Regions from separate parts of the Brevibacillus sp. GCM10020057 genome, predicted to be linked through region 2. Evidence: a T-box and tRNA genes for the amino acid it is inferred to sense, from the RefSeq annotation. Region 2 holds a T-box; the other holds one or more tRNA genes.
The links. The T-box of region 2 lies ahead of thrS (threonine--tRNA ligase). A T-box ahead of a tRNA ligase gene usually reads a tRNA of that ligase, here a tRNA-Thr.

Region 1: it encodes a tRNA-Thr, which carries the amino acid that the T-box ahead of thrS (threonine--tRNA ligase) is inferred to sense. The anticodon was not compared.

What each region holds. Positions count from the first base shown of each region.
Region 1 is NZ_JBHUJW010000023.1:87,175-94,857, reverse strand. Features, by position in the region: gene ctaG (cytochrome c oxidase assembly factor CtaG) at 1-446, opposite strand, end outside; gene ACFSO0_RS07355 (thioredoxin family protein) at 630-1,100, opposite strand; gene ACFSO0_RS07350 (disulfide oxidoreductase) at 1,104-1,532, opposite strand; gene ACFSO0_RS07345 (metallophosphoesterase family protein) at 1,673-2,485, opposite strand; gene ACFSO0_RS07340 (hypothetical protein) at 2,593-2,760, shown strand; tRNA gene ACFSO0_RS07335 (tRNA-Thr) at 2,817-2,891, shown strand; gene ACFSO0_RS07330 (ABC-F family ATP-binding cassette domain-containing protein) at 3,080-4,984, shown strand; gene ACFSO0_RS07325 (hypothetical protein) at 5,092-5,319, shown strand; gene ACFSO0_RS07320 (hypothetical protein) at 5,469-5,714, opposite strand; gene ACFSO0_RS07315 (pirin family protein) at 5,857-6,558, opposite strand; gene ACFSO0_RS07310 (DUF4931 domain-containing protein) at 6,718-7,476, shown strand; gene ACFSO0_RS07305 (GNAT family N-acetyltransferase) at 7,489-7,683, shown strand, end outside.
Region 2 is NZ_JBHUJW010000031.1:73,476-81,158, forward strand. Features, by position in the region: gene mqnC (cyclic dehypoxanthinyl futalosine synthase) at 1-406, shown strand, start outside; gene ytxC (sporulation protein YtxC) at 570-1,487, shown strand; T-box leader at 1,512-1,761, shown strand; gene thrS (threonine--tRNA ligase) at 1,820-3,733, shown strand; gene moaA (GTP 3',8-cyclase MoaA) at 3,928-4,953, shown strand; gene infC (translation initiation factor IF-3) at 5,223-5,726, shown strand; gene rpmI (50S ribosomal protein L35) at 5,757-5,954, shown strand; gene rplT (50S ribosomal protein L20) at 6,045-6,404, shown strand; gene ACFSO0_RS10000 (RNA polymerase sigma factor) at 6,662-7,183, shown strand; gene ACFSO0_RS10005 (YcdB/YcdC domain-containing protein) at 7,192-7,683, shown strand, end outside.

The sequences.
Region 1 (7,683 bases), on a different contig from region 2:
ATTGCCATGTCGAGGATGACGGGCATATGGTAAAAGGAAAACAGGGCATTGAACATCAGGACGGCCGTGATCGGATGGGTGGTCAGCCGCAGCAGCGTCCGCGCCCACTTTCGTTCCGGCAAAGAGGCGAACAGCCAACTGGGCGTTCCGGCCAATAGCAGCAAGGGCATCACCAGGTAGAGCAAAGATTGCTGCAGCATGTGCGCGCTGAACAGAAAATGCCCGGCGACGTTGAGCGGGCTGCCCATGCCGAAGTAAAAAAGCAGCAGGCCGATGCAAAACAAGGCTTTTTGCCGCAAGGACACGGGAGTCGCTTGAGCAAACGTATGCCGCAGCGGGCCGATGAGCGCGAAGTAAGCAATCCCGATCGATGCGGTGAGAACCATCAGCTCCGGGTTCCACGTCGCCCGAAAGCCGAAGGTCGCTGTCAAGTAGGTGAGCATCAAGTTCCAACCTCCGAACATATCCCAGGATCTTCCCCATCCATCATTATAGGCAAATAACCGAAAAAGCCTCATGACTCGTTCGGGCTATTTCTTCCAGAGATCGCCAGCACGTTCACATAAATGTCACCAGGCAAACAAAAAGAACAGCCCCCCGTTGCGATTTCGGGAGGCTTGCTGCAACCACTATAATTTTTGCTGCTCTTCCAGCCATTGTCTCCATTCGTTCGCCTCGTGGCCGCCGACCAGGCGCGCGACTTCCTTGCCGCCCTTGTAGTGGACGAGGGTCGGCGTGTACTCGATCTGGAAGTCATCCCAGCTGGAGGCGAATTCGAGCAGGTTGTGCTTTTTCATGTCGATCTTCATTTCCCGCACGATCGGCACGAGGACGGGCGTCGTAGCCTGGCAGTGCTCGCAGACCGGGCTGTAGTAGTAGACATACAGGTCTTCCTTGTTGTTCAGGCGCTGTTTCAGCTCGTCGGGCATGATCAGGTTGTCGTACAGCGGGTCGTTTAGCTGAGCGAGCGTCGCCGGATTGAGATTGGCCTTGCCGTAAGGGTTGCCGGCCGCTTGCTGGCGGTTGGAGATGTCGGAGTAGACGATTGCCCCGATCAGCACCGCTGCTACGAGGATGGACAGAAAGATGATCTTTTTCATGAATTACCTCTCCTTTCCGTTTTTCAGAATGAACACTTGCAGCGCGATGATCAGGATAAAAGCGACCAGCGCGAGAAAAGGGATCGTGATAAAGCCAAACCAGTTGATGTAGTCCGTATTGCAGGGGACGATGCCGCAAGCATTGCCCAGCTCGTGCAAGGCCGGGACTTTCTGGATCAAGTAATGATAGAGGGAGATCAGGCCGCCGATCGACGAGAGGATCAGGGCATACAGCGATATGCGGTAATCTTTTCTCGCGGAAGCGACTCCCAGCAGGATGACGAGCGGGTACATGAGGATTCGCTGGTACCAGCACAGATTGCACGGTATGTAATTGAGCAATTCAGAAAAAAAGAGACTGCCAGCCGTGGCGATCAAGGCGACTCCCCAGGAAGCAAACATGGCTTGTTCCAAGGCTTGTTGACGCTTCATATAAACACCTCGTCCTCATAGTAGCATATTGTGCCGTCGTTGTAGATTGCAATTGCAGGAAGAGCCAAGGGGCTTGTCCAAGGAGGAAATGCCCGATTCCACTACCCATTGTAGTGTAAAAACGGACAAGAAACAATACGTCATTTGGGCAAACTGCTGCCCTGCCCGTTGACCTGTATGATGGGATCAGGCTGAATGGCCTGCACGGGGACGAAAATCGACTGCAAAGAAGGCCATTCCACGAGCAGCACCCCCCGGCGGTAGGCAGCGCCGCCGTCGATTCCGATGAGATTGTCACGCCGCCACGGTCCGTTGCCGCGGTAGCCGGGAAGCTTGGGAACAGGCGTGTGCCCGAAAACGATGGGCATTTCTCCGGTGTAATGGTTGTAAAAAGGCTCCCGAATCCACAGCAGGTCTTCCGGGTTTTGCCGGGACAGCGGTATGCCGGGCCGGATGCCGGCGTGAACGAGCAGGACAGCCGGAGCGCCGGTACGTGGGTCTGCGGGCAGCTCGATGTAGAGGGGAAGCGCTTTTAAGGCGGGCAGCAGGAACGGGTACTCTGCGAGGATAATCCGCCTTGCTTCGTCCTGGACCTGGGGAGAGGGGAGACCCCCGTTCACGAAAGCGCGGCGCAAAGGGTGGCTGCCGAGAAAGGAGCGAACCGTGGCGTCTCCGCCGTTGAAACGCAAGTAATTTTCAGCGTCGCCTCTGCCGCTGAGCCAGTCTTCAAACATTTGCTCGTGGTTTCCTTTGATGAGAAAAACCTGCTCGGGATACTGGTGTTGCAGATTCAGGATGTACAGCAGGACGTCCTTTGACTGCGAGCCGCGATCGATCGTGTCCCCGATCACATACAGCTTGTCGCCTTGCGCGGGCGAAAAGGAAGCGTCCTGCAGCGCTTTTTGAAAGGCCTGATACTGGCCGTGAATATCGGATACGAAATAAGTGGTCATGGACAAGCCAACCTCCTGCGTGTGCAAAATGCGCCGCTTTCTACTACAATATGGAGGAACAGGATAACGGGTGAAAGCAGGGAGATCGCACGGATCGGCTGGAAGTTTTGGCAGAGTGGGTCGCAAAAGCAAAGGCGTGTGTGGTGTTTACAGGGGCAAGGCTCGTCATCGTCAACCGCGATCCTACCTGGCTGGACGATTGCGCTGATCTGGTGATTTCTGGTCAGCTGATTGGCACCGTCTTGCAGCAGGCAAAAAAAATCATGAATCTGTGAAATTTCCTCTTGTTTTTTTGCGTAGAGTATACTAATATAATTCCTGTAAGCAACGTGCTAGCGTAGCACAGGGGTAGTGCAGCTGATTCGTAATCAGCAGGTCGGGGGTTCAAATCCCTTCGCTAGCACCATCTCATACATAGTAAACCAGGGAGAGCTCTCCCTGGTTTTTTGTTCTTCTCATTTGCTTGCGCTGATTTTCCCTTGTCCTCCCTAGAGCTTCCTGCAAAAACATGGTACGATCGGATGTAGCATTCCCATGCAGCTTGCTGGCAACCAATGCAAGGCCGGAATCAATCGAAAAGTTCAGGTGACGACGATGCAAATCTTATCTGTTGAAAATCTCTCCAAAAGCTATGGGGAAAAAGTATTATTCGAGAACATCTCTTTTCATATCGCCGAGCAGCAGCGGATCGGTCTGATCGGCGTAAACGGCACCGGGAAGTCTTCGCTGTTGAAAATCATCGCGGGGCTCGACACCGCCGACAGCGGGAGGATTGTGCACGCCAACCGCTTCCATGTGGAATATTTGCCGCAAAACCCGAGCTTCGAGGAAGAGTCCTCCGTACTGGATCAGGTCTTTTACGGCGATTCTCCCTTGATTCAGCTCTTGCGCGAGTACGAAAGGGCACTGGCCGACCTGCAGACCGCTCCGGAAGACGAGAAAAAGCAGGCCCGCGTCTTTGCCTTGCAGAGCAAAATGGATGCAGCCGACGCGTGGGAGAGCAGCACGCAGGCTAAGATGATCTTGACGCAGCTTGGCTTGCACGACTTTTCCCAAAAAGTGAGCGAACTGTCCGGGGGCCAGAGAAAGCGGGTGGCGATGGCGCGTGCCCTGATCCAGCCGGCGGATTTGCTCATTCTCGACGAGCCGACCAACCATATCGACAACGAGACGGTGGAGTGGCTGGAGGAATACTTGTCCCGCTACCAAGGCGCTTTGCTGCTCGTGACGCACGACCGGTATTTCCTGGACCGCGTGACCAACCGGACGTTCGAGCTGGACGGCGGCAAGCTCTACAGCTACGAGGGCAACTACGCGACATTTCTGGAGAAAAAGGCGGAGCGGGAAGAAAACGAAGCGGCGGCCGAGAGCAAACGGCAAAATCTGCTGCGGCGGGAACTGGCGTGGCTGCGCCGCGGGGCAAAAGCACGCACGACCAAGCAAAAGGCGCGCGTCCAACGGGTCGAAGAGCTCCGCGACCGCGTCGTCGAAGGGCCTGCCGCCAAGCTGGATATGGCACTGGGTGCAAGCCGGCTTGGCAAAAAGGTCATCGAGGTGGAGCACATCAGCAAAGCCTACGGCGACCGCCAGCTGATCCGGGACTTCAGCTACATCGTCCTGCCAGGTGACCGCGTCGGGATCATCGGCCCGAACGGCAGCGGCAAATCGACGCTGCTCAACATGCTGGCAGGACGAATCCAGCCCGACACGGGTAAGATCGAGGTAGGACAGACTGTCAAGATCGCCTACTACACGCAAAACAACGTGGAAATGAACGAGAAGCTGCGGGTGATCGATTATATTAAAGAAGCGGCGGAAGTCATTCATACGAGCGACGGAGAGACGATTACGGCATCGCAAATGCTGGAACGCTTCCTCTTTTCACCGTCGATGCAGTACACGCCGATCTCGCGGCTGTCCGGCGGGGAGCGGCGCCGATTGTACTTGCTCCGCACACTGATGGGCGAGCCGAACGTCCTGTTCCTGGACGAGCCGACGAACGACCTCGACATTCAGACCCTCAGCATCCTGGAAGATTACCTGGAAAATTTTCCCGGCGCCGTCATAACCGTCTCTCACGACCGCTACTTCCTGGACCGGACCGTTGACCACCTGTTTGCCTTTGAAGGGCAGGGCGTCATTCGTCCGTTTACCGGCAATTACTCGGAGTATTTGGAGGAGCAGCGTGCCAGCAAAGCGGCGGCCGCAGCAGCGCCGCAGGAAAAAAGCGCGGGCAGCCAGGCGAATCGCGGCAACAACCGGACGAAGAAGCTGTCCTACAAGGATCAAAAGGAATGGGACGAAATCGAAGGCAAGATCGCGGCGCTGGAGGAACGCAGCGCCAGGCTGAAAGAAGAAATTGCGGCTTTTGGCAGCGACTACGGGAAAGTCGAAAAGCTGTACGCAGAAGAACAGCAGGTGGCAGCCGAACTGGAAGCGGCCATCGAGCGGTGGGCTGAGCTGTCTGCCATGATCGAGGAGCTGGAGCAAGGGAAATAGCGAGCGACAGTGCCAATCTCTGTGTGCGCAGCCAGTAATTGTGGCTGTGAATTGACGGTGGGCTTCGGTAGACTGGAATAGATTATTTAGTAGAGGAGTCGCTGTCGTTGCCTGCCTACAAATTGGACCCGGAATGGGTAATGTCTTATTTAGCCGAGCAAGAAGAAAAGCTCGAAGCGGAGCTTCCGCCCGAACGAAAAGATGAAGTGATGAACAAGATAAGGGAACTGACTTTGTCGATCATGTACAAGCAAGCCAGAAGGTTTTTGGTGTATTTGGAGCCAAGCGAGCCGCCGAAAGAAGCGGCGGCTGGCAAAAATACAAGGCTCATGTAAAGGAGGCCCGCCTCGGGAGAAAAGAGGCGGGCCGTTGTTTTTGCTGTCGGCTAAAGGACTGGAGAACGCGGCTCAGGAATTCACCGCCTGTCGTGAGCGGGGAGAACACGTCGGGTTATTTCCTGCGGGATTGCTCCTGCCGGTGCCGCCTAGCGCGAACCGAAGTCGTACGAATACTTGTCGGGATAGCGCAGGCCGTCCCGGTAAAACAAGGTCCGAACCCAAGCGTACATCCGCAACGGAATCGAAGGAAAGACGATGGCCAGTTGGCCTTTTTCCAGGATGGGCAAATCCAGGGGGGATTGTATTTCGTACGGGACGCCTTCTTGGTCGAGCAACGCTTTGTATTTGTGAGCCTCACTCCAGCTGACCGGGTAATAAAACGACTTTTCCATTTCATCCAACACCTTTCCGCGATACACTACTATTTATTGTATGCGGGAGATTTGAGATAAAAAAAGAAAACGCAGCCCGTTGGATGAAAAATAGGCTGCGTGACTATCAGAAAAGTTCATGCTGCAAAGCGGGCAAAGAGGGTCAGGGCAGGTCGATCAGCATGAAGTGCGTGTCGGCTGCCGCTTCGATGTCGAGGATTCCAGTCTCGGTGATGCGCGCGGCCTCCCGCGTCTCGAGCGCGGCGTCGCCGTTGAGCCGCAAAGACCCTTGCATGACGAAAAGATAGATGCGCCTCCCCGCTTCCTGTTCAAAGCGAATCGTCTTGCCGCTCTCCAGGCGAGAGAGGTACAAAGTCAGGTCTTGATGGATTTTGGCGATCTGCTCGCCGCCTTCAGCAGAGACGACCGGCAGCAGCTGGTTCGCCAGCTTCGCCTGGTCGTACGTCTTCTGCTCGTAGGATGGCGCAAGTCCGTACTGGGCAGGCTCGAACCAGAGCTGCAAAAACTTCACTTCTTCTGTCGCGGATGGGTTCATCTCCGAATGAACGATGCCTGTGCCTGCACTCATCCGCTGTACTTCCCCCGGTCGAATGACCTCCTGGTTGCCGGTGCTGTCGCGATGGGCGAGTTGCCCTTGCAGGACGATCGAGATGATTTCCATCTCCCGGTGCGGATGGGCGCCGAAACCGGTCTGCGGAGCTACGCAGTCGTCATTGAATACGCGCAGCGGGCCGAAGCCCATGTTGTCGGGATCGTAATAATCGGCAAAGGAGAAGCTGAAGCTGCTTTTCAGCCAGCCGTGGTCCGCTGTGTAACGGGATGCGGCCGGATAGACGTGTATCATGGCAGGACCTCCTGGAGAGTCTGCGAGCGGCACTTGGCTCGCATTTTTTCACTTACTTTTGGGAGGATGATAACATAAAAACAGGGAAGAAAATACGGAATGATTTTCTAATGATTTCCGTGTAAAGTTAGAGTATTGGCAATGAGGAGGATTATGCGGATGATGCAGACGCATTTGCATTTCAACATGCACATCGGCCGAAAAAAACCGGAGAGCATCACCAACCGCGAGACTGCCTGTCCGTTCTGCGACACAGACAACCTTACGGATATATTGGAACGGCGCGGGTCGATGATTTGGCTGATGAACAAGTTTCCGGTCTTGCAGGATACATACCAGACCGTCCTGATCGAATCGGATGACTGCGATGGGGACTGGTCCGTCTACTCCAAAGAACATGCGCACGAGCTGCTCGCATTCGGGCTGGAAAAGTGGCTGGAGCTTGACGACAGCGGCGCCTTCCAATCCGTTCTGTTCTTCAAAAATCACGGCCCCTATTCAGGCGGCAGCATCCGTCACCCGCATATGCAAATTGTCGGCTTGAACAAGTACGATTATCGCAGCCAGGTGAAGGAGAGCGATTTCGAGGGGGTCCTCATCGACCGGGCGCGGGGAGTGGAATTGAACCTCTCGTCACACCCTCGGGCAGGCTTTTATGAATACAACGTCATTCTTTCCAATTGGGACGGATTGCCGCGAATGGCGGAATACCTGCAAATTTTGGCGCACTGGATTCTTCATCACGCCAATCGCCGCTGTCTTAGCTACAATTTTTTCTTCTACCGCAGCAACGGCAGGATAATCGCGAAGGCTGTGCCGCGCTTTGTGACCTCGCCGCTCTACATAGGCTACTCCATTCCGCAGGTGGCGAACAACCTGGAGGAAGTGGCGGCCGAAATCAGACGTCAGTATTTTTAGGAGGCCCAAATCATGAAGCATCTAATCAGCGAAAAAAGCAAGTTGTCGGCAGATGAGCTGGCAGCGGTCAAACAACTGGTAAATGTGTGCAACGAGCACGACGGCATCGATTTGAAAGTCAACCCGGACATGCTGGCGAATCGCTCTGGCACCCATACGGAAGATTTTTTGTGCTATGTGGGGGAGCAGCTGGTCGGCTTTCTCGGC
Region 2 (7,683 bases):
GCAGGATGAGACGCACGGCTTCAAGGCGTTCATCGTCTGGACGTTCCAGCCGGACAACACGAACATGAAGGCGGTTAACAACACGCCGGAGGAATATTTGAAATCGTTGGCGATCAGCCGACTGATGCTGGACAACTTCGAGAACCTTCAGGCGTCCTGGGTGACGATGGGCCCGGAATACGGACAGCTGTCCCTCTCATACGGCGCCAACGACTTCGGCCAGACGATGATGGAAGAAAACGTCGTGTCGGCCGCTGCTTGTACCTACAAGGTCAACACCAACCAGATTCTCGAGCTGATCCGCGGCGCTGGCAAAATTCCCGCGCAGCGCAACACCCAGTACGACATCCTGCGCATTTTCAAGGACGGCGAGATGGCAGAGAAAGATTTCGTCATGCAAAACTGACAGGTGTAAAAACCGTTACAGCACGCTTCTCGATCGTAACCCCGCAAGCGGGGAAGCGACGGGGAGCGTGTTTTTTTCGTTCCCTCTGTTTCCAACCGTTTAAAAGTATATCGCTCCTGCCGGGACATATACTGTAAGTACAATTGCGGTTGGGGGGATGGTTATGCAGACGTTCCGCGTATTGCTGGAGAATGTCCCTGCGCATTGTGGCACGTATCGCGCCATCTTGCAAGAGATGACGGAGCGGGTCAACACGGCACCGGTGAGAATTACATACAAGGAGGAGGAACAGGACGGGTACCGCCTGTTCTGCTTTCAAAGCTGGTGCGAGGAAGAATACGATGCGCAGACGATTGACTGGGCAAGAGCCTTTGTAGCACTGTCCCTGGCCGAGTGGATCATGCAAGTGAAGGAACCGGAAATCGTCGAGGAAATGGCAACGGACTTGCTCTGTGCCGAACAACTGGAAGACGAATGGGCCGACATTCTCCCGTATATCCAGCGCATGTGCCACGAGAGCGAGTCGGTCTGCGGCGAGTTTCCTGCAACCACCCGCAAGGCCAATCTATATCGCAAAGCGTTTGCGTACCTGGAGTCGGAGCGGTCGATCAACGTGCTTGGCTTTGTGCGCTTCCGCCTGCAGGATCACTGGAATGAGCTGTTCGAGCTGGTGGAGTCCGGCATTGACGAATATCTCGAAGACAAGCAGTACCAGGAATTTGTGGAGCTGCTGCGCTATTTTATCTCTGTTCAGGAAATCAAGCAGGAAGTGGTTCACGTCGTTCCTAGTGTGGACAAACCTTTCTACCTTTATGATAAAAAAGGGGATCGCATCTGGCTCGACCAGCTTGATGCCGCACTTGGCCTGGACGAACAAATTTGCCGGGATGAAGATTACCTGGTCAGTGCCCTGGTGACCTTGGCGCCGGAGAGCATCATCCTGCACATGGCGACAGACAGGCCCGGACTGACCCAGACGATCCGCAGCATTTTTGGCAGCCGTTTGAGCATCTGTCCATCATGCCCGCTTTGCCTGGCAGACAGGCGCGTACTTGACGTGCACAATCCGTTTCCACTATAATAGCAACAACAACTTTACATCATGGCAAATACGATGAGAAGGACATGGACGATATGCAGGACGCCATAGAGAGGCGGGACTAGGCTGGAAGCCCGCTGCGGACACATATGGATCTACCCCCTTCGAGTAGCTGCCGGGAACGAAGGCACTGCCTTCCATTATCGGTAAGCCGGTTTTAACCGTTATGTTTTCTTGAGGAGTTTGTTTCCGTGCGTTTCACGCATCAGGCAGGCTCGAACAAGGGTGGTACCGCGAGATGACACTCGTCCCTTTGGGGATGGGTGTTTTTTATTTCTCCACTCTCCATTACAAACAGAAAGGAAGAAGCAAACGTGGCACAAATCAATGTGACTTTCCCGGATGGTGCAGTAAGGCAGTACGAGGCCGGGACTACCATCGAAGACATCGCTGGTTCCATTAGCGCCAGCTTGAAGAAAAAGGCAGTAGCAGGGAAAAAGGACGGCAAAGTCGTCGATCTGTACACCCCGCTGGAAGAGGATGCAGCAATTGAAATCGTGACGCTGGATTCGCAGGACGGGCTGGAAGTGTACCGTCACAGTACCGCCCACTTGCTGGCGCAGGCAGTGCGACGCCTCTACGGCAAGGAAGTCAAATTCGGGATCGGTCCGGTCATCGAAGACGGCTTTTACTACGACATGGATATCCCTGTGTCCCTGACTCCGGAAGACCTCGCCAAGATCGAGGCGGAAATGGAAAAAATCGTGAAGGAAGACCTGCCGATTCGCCGCAAAGTAGTCAGCCGCGAAGAAGCAACGGCCATTTTCCAGGAGCTGAACGACCATCTGAAGCTGGAGCTGATCCGCGACCTGCCGGAGGATGCGACCATCACGCTGTATGAGCAAGGCGAATTTTTCGACCTGTGCCGCGGGCCGCACCTGCCATCTACCGGGTACATCAAGGCATTCAAGCTGATGAACGTAGCAGGCGCTTACTGGCGCGGCAAAGCGGAGAACCAGGTGCTGCAGCGCGTATACGGTACCGCTTGGCCGAAGAAAGCCGAGTTGGACGAATACCTGCACTTCCTCGAGGAAGCGAAAAAGCGCGACCACCGCAAGCTGGGCAAAGAGCTGGAGCTGTTCATGTTCTCCGAGGAAGCGCCGGGCATGCCGTTCTATTTGCCAAACGGCTTTACAGTCCGCAACGAGCTGGAGCAATTCTCTCGCCGCCTGCAGCAGCTGGCGCAGTACACTGAGGTGCGCACTCCGTTCCTCATGAACGAACGTCTCTGGCATCAGTCCGGTCACTGGGACCACTATCATGAAAACATGTACTTCTCCGAGGTAGACAATGCGACGTATGCCCTGAAACCGATGAACTGTCCGGGGCACATGCTCATTTACAAAAACACCATGCATTCCTACCGCGACCTGCCGATTCGCTACTCCGAGTTCGGCCAGGTGCACCGCCACGAATATTCCGGCGCGCTGAACGGCATGCTGCGGGTGCGCACTTTCTGCCAGGACGATGCGCACGTCTTTGTCCGTCCTGACCAGATCGAAAGCGAAATCAAGGGCATGATCCAGCTGATCGACACCATTTACAAAGTGTTTGGCTTCGAGTACAGCGTGGCGCTGTCCACTCGTCCGGAAGACTCCATGGGCTCCGACGAGCTGTGGGAAATCGCGGAAAGCTCCTTGCGCAAAGTGCTGGACGACGCCGGCCTGCCGTACGAAATCAAGGAAGGCGACGGCGCGTTCTACGGTCCGAAAATCGACTTCCAGATCACGGATGCGCTGAAACGCCGTCACCAATGCGGTACGATCCAGCTGGACTTCCAGATGCCGGAGAAATTCGACCTGACTTACGTGGGCCAGGACAACGAGAAGCACCGTCCGGTTGTCTTGCACCGCGCGATGTACGGCTCCATGGAGCGCTTCATCGGCATCCTGATCGAGCACTACGCAGGCGCATTCCCTGTATGGCTGACGCCGATCCAGGCGCGTCTGATGAACATCAGCGAAGCGCATCTGCCATACGCAGAGCAGGTGAAGGAAAAGCTGCAGCAAGCAGGCATTCGCGTCGAGCTGGATGCGCGTAACGAGAAAATCGGCTACAAAATCCGCGAAGCGCAAGTGCAAAAAATCCCATACATGCTCGTCATCGGGGAAAAAGAAATGGCAGACGGCACCCTGTCCGTGCGCAGACGCGGCGTAGGGGACGAAGGCGCGATGTCCGTAGATGCGTTCATTGAAAAAATTCGTGCGGAAATCAAGGAAATGAAATAATCGCGTCTTGCGCGCAAAAACGAAAAAGGGCGTTTCCCTCCGGATGGCGGGAGCGTCCTTTTTGTGCAGGATGGACAAAACGATTTGGAGCGGATCAAAAGTGCAGGAAAATCAGGCGTCCAGGACCCAGATATGGTACTCTTAATGCAGGATGATGCGGGAACGGGTAAAAACAAAGGGTGGAAGGGAGGGAAATGCCATTGCCAGAGCCAATCATGGATGCCAGAAATCGCCCTCTCCGGGATTTGCGCATTTCGGTGACGGATAAATGCAATTTTCGCTGCCAGTATTGTATGCCTGCAGAAATTTTCGGGCCGGACTTCGTATTTTTGCCTCAGCACAAGCTGCTGTCCTTTGAAGAGCTGGCGCGGTTGACGCGGATTTTTGCCTCGCTGGGAGTAGGGAAGATCCGGATTACGGGCGGCGAGCCGTTGATGCGCAAAGACTTGCCGGTCTTGATTCGCATGATCCGCGAAGTCGAAGGCGTGCATGACATCGCCATGACGACAAACGGTTCCTTGCTCGCCCGCCACGCCAGAGCGCTGAAGGAGGCGGGACTGGACCGGGTTACTGTCAGCCTGGACAGTCTGGACGAAGAACGTTTTGGCCGGATGAACGGCAGGGGCTACCGCGTCGCCGATGTGCTGAATGGGATCGAAGCGGCAGCAGAGGCCGGGCTTGGCATCAAGCTGAACATGGTGGTCCAGCGCGGCGTCAACGACCAGGATATTCTGCCGATGGCCCGCTACTTCCGGGAGCAAAAGCACACCCTGCGGTTCATCGAATTCATGGATGTAGGGAACAGTAACGGATGGAAGCTGGACCAGGTCGTGCCCTCCAGCGAGATCGTGCGCATGATTCACGAGGAGATGCCGCTTGAACCGGTGGACCCGAACTACTTTGGCGAGGTGGCTACCCGCTACCGCTACGTCGGCGAAAAGACGGAGATCGGGCTGATCTCGTCGGTGACGCAGGCGTTTTGCTCCACCTGCACGCGTGCGCGGCTGTCAGCAGAAGGCAAGCTGTACAGCTGCCTGTTCGCCTCGACGGGTGACGACCTGCGGGCGCCTCTGCGCGATGGCCAAAGCGACGAGGAGATCCGCGAGCTGATCCGCACGATCTGGGAAAAGCGCGACGACCGCTACTCGGAAGTGCGGGGGAACGCCACACCGGACCTGAAACAACGGGCCAAAGTGGAAATGTCCCACATCGGAGGCTGACCGAATATGCACAGCGGGACTTGACAAAAGAAAATACGCCCTGTATTATAAAGAGCGTGTATCAACACTTCATACTTCGAGAACAAGCAGAGGCGCCCAGCTTCTCACCTGGGTCGACGTCACATGTGACTGTTGACAGGTAACTCTTACGCAAAGATCCTTTGATCTGATGAATTTGCTAGGTGAGATATGTGCGGGCGCATAATGCGTTCGCACATTTTTGTTCCTTCTCGAAATTGACGGGGGTGGCAAGTATTAGCAAGGATCAAATGTTAATTAACGAAGCGATCCGTGCCCGTGAAGTCCGTTTGATCGGTGCTGACGGGAGTCAATTGGGAGTCGTACCTTTCAGGGAAGCTTTGCGCATCGCCCAGGAAGCCGAATTGGATCTGGTCAACGTTGCTCCTACAGCCAAGCCGCCGGTATGCCGTATCATGGACTATGGGAAGTTCAAGTACGAGCAGGCGAAAAAGGAAAAGGAAGCTCGCAAAAACCAGAAGATCATCGAGCTGAAAGAAGTGCGTTTCTCTTCCACCATCGAGGAGCACGATTTCCAAACGAAGCTTCGCAACGTCCGGAAGTTCTTGGAGGATCATCACAAGGTGAAGTGTACGATCCGTTTCCGTGGACGTGAAATCACCCACTCCGAAATCGGACTTGCCGTTATGGAACGTGTTGCAGCCCAATGTGAAGATATCGCTTCGCCTGAGCGCAAGCCGAAGATCGAAGGCCGCAGCATGATCATGATTTTGGCTCCGAAAGCGGAAAAGTAAGATAGTAGTTTAGACAGGAGGATTTTTCAGATGCCTAAAATGAAAACCAACAGGGCTGCTGCGAAACGTTTCAAAAAGACTGGCAGCGGCCAACTGAAACGTGACCGTGCTTTTGGTAGCCACTTGTTCGCAAACAAAACGACCAAAGCAAAACGCCACCTGCGCAAAGCTGCGCTGGTATCCAAAGGCGACCAAAAACGTATGGAGCAAATGCTCACATACCTGTAAGTTTTCCCGATTACACACCATTACACAGCATGAGCTCCCTAAGCGCCTGGAAGCAGGCCGCCATGCTGGAAAGACCAGGAGGAGTTTAGTATGCCAAGAGTAAAAGGTGGCATTGTTACACGCCGTCGTCATAAGAAAATCCTGAAACTGGCGAAAGGTTACTTCGGTTCCAAACATCGCCTGTTTAAATCCGCTAATGCGCAGGTAATGAAATCCCTGCTGTACGCATACCGCGACCGTCGCCAAAAGAAACGCGACTTCCGCAAACTGTGGATCACTCGTATCAACGCACAAGCTCGCCTGAACGGCCTGTCCTACAGCCGTCTCATGCACGGCCTGAAAGTAGCTGGCATCGAAGTAAACCGCAAAATGCTGGCTGACCTGGCTGTAAACGACAAAGCCGCTTTCAACGAGCTGGCTGCTGTCGCAAAAGGCAAACTGAACGCGTAAAAATGGCAAAGAAGCCGATCTTCCCCCCCGGGATAGATCGGCTTTTTTTCTGCGGTGATGAGATCCAGGAATCTCCCCCAAAATGGTAAACGACGGCAAGCCCGAAGTTCCGTATGAAAAATCTCTGAATGTCTTGAACTGCTTGAAAAATGAACCAGAGTGGTAGAAAATCGCAAAAAAACTGTAACCTTTTTCTTGTACTAGGCACTAATTCATAAAGAACTATGTTTACCTTTCGTTGACAGGGAGAGAACACTTTGCTAGATGATCTGCAGATCGAAAAGCAATTTACCATCATCTATGAAGCCTACTATCGTGATGTTTATCACTTTTTCTATTGTTTTACAGGTAATCAAAACGATGCCGAGGATTTGACACAGGAAGCTTTTCTCCAGGTGATTTCATCCTTGCCACGTTTTGAAGGCCGTTCTCATATCAAGACCTGGCTCTTTGCCATTTCCAAAAATATCGCCCGTTCCTGGTATCGTAAGCGCAAGTTCTTTCAGGTATTTCTCGACCCTTTTCTGTCTGGATTGGAGGGGGTAGATGGGCGCCCTGAGTCGGAGTTGATGGCCAAGGAAAATTCAAACGAGGTTTTAAATGCCTTGAGGAAGCTGAAGGCTACTCATCGGATGGTGTTTATTCTGCGTTGTGTAAAAGACTGCAGTGTAAGGGAAACAGCAGAAATACTGAAATGCTCGGAAGCAAAAGTGAAGGTAGATTACCATAGGGCATGCAAAATGCTGGCAAAAGCACTTTATCCGAAGATGAAAGGGTGAGAGTAAAAGTGGACTGGTCAACTGAGAAGTGGATAAAAAGGACACTGCAGAACGAGGAGGGATATGAGCCTGATCCCGAATTTGCAAGCAGCCTGCGGCAAATGTGCTTGCAATCTTTGAAAACAAAAGAAAAACGTGCTCGTAGAGTAGCCCATTTATCCAGAGTCGCAGCTGTTATGAGCGTAACATTGGTACTTTTCATGGGTTCAGCCTTTCTGATCTCGCATCAGAATCATCATGCAAAGACGCCGGTCAAACCATCCAATCCGCTTTTGGCGACCGCAAGACCGGAAACGCCCGTCCCTCAGCATAGACTGTCACCTGAAACGAAAGAGCAGGAGATACCGGAAACGAATCTCCAGTCGAAAGCTACATCGGACCACAACAAGAACATTACAGAAACAGCAGCCGGAGCTGACCAGCCAAGGGGGATAAAAGGGGAAAAAGAGGCAAGACAGTTTTTAACCCAAGTAGTCGGAGAGCGATACAGCAGAGAATAT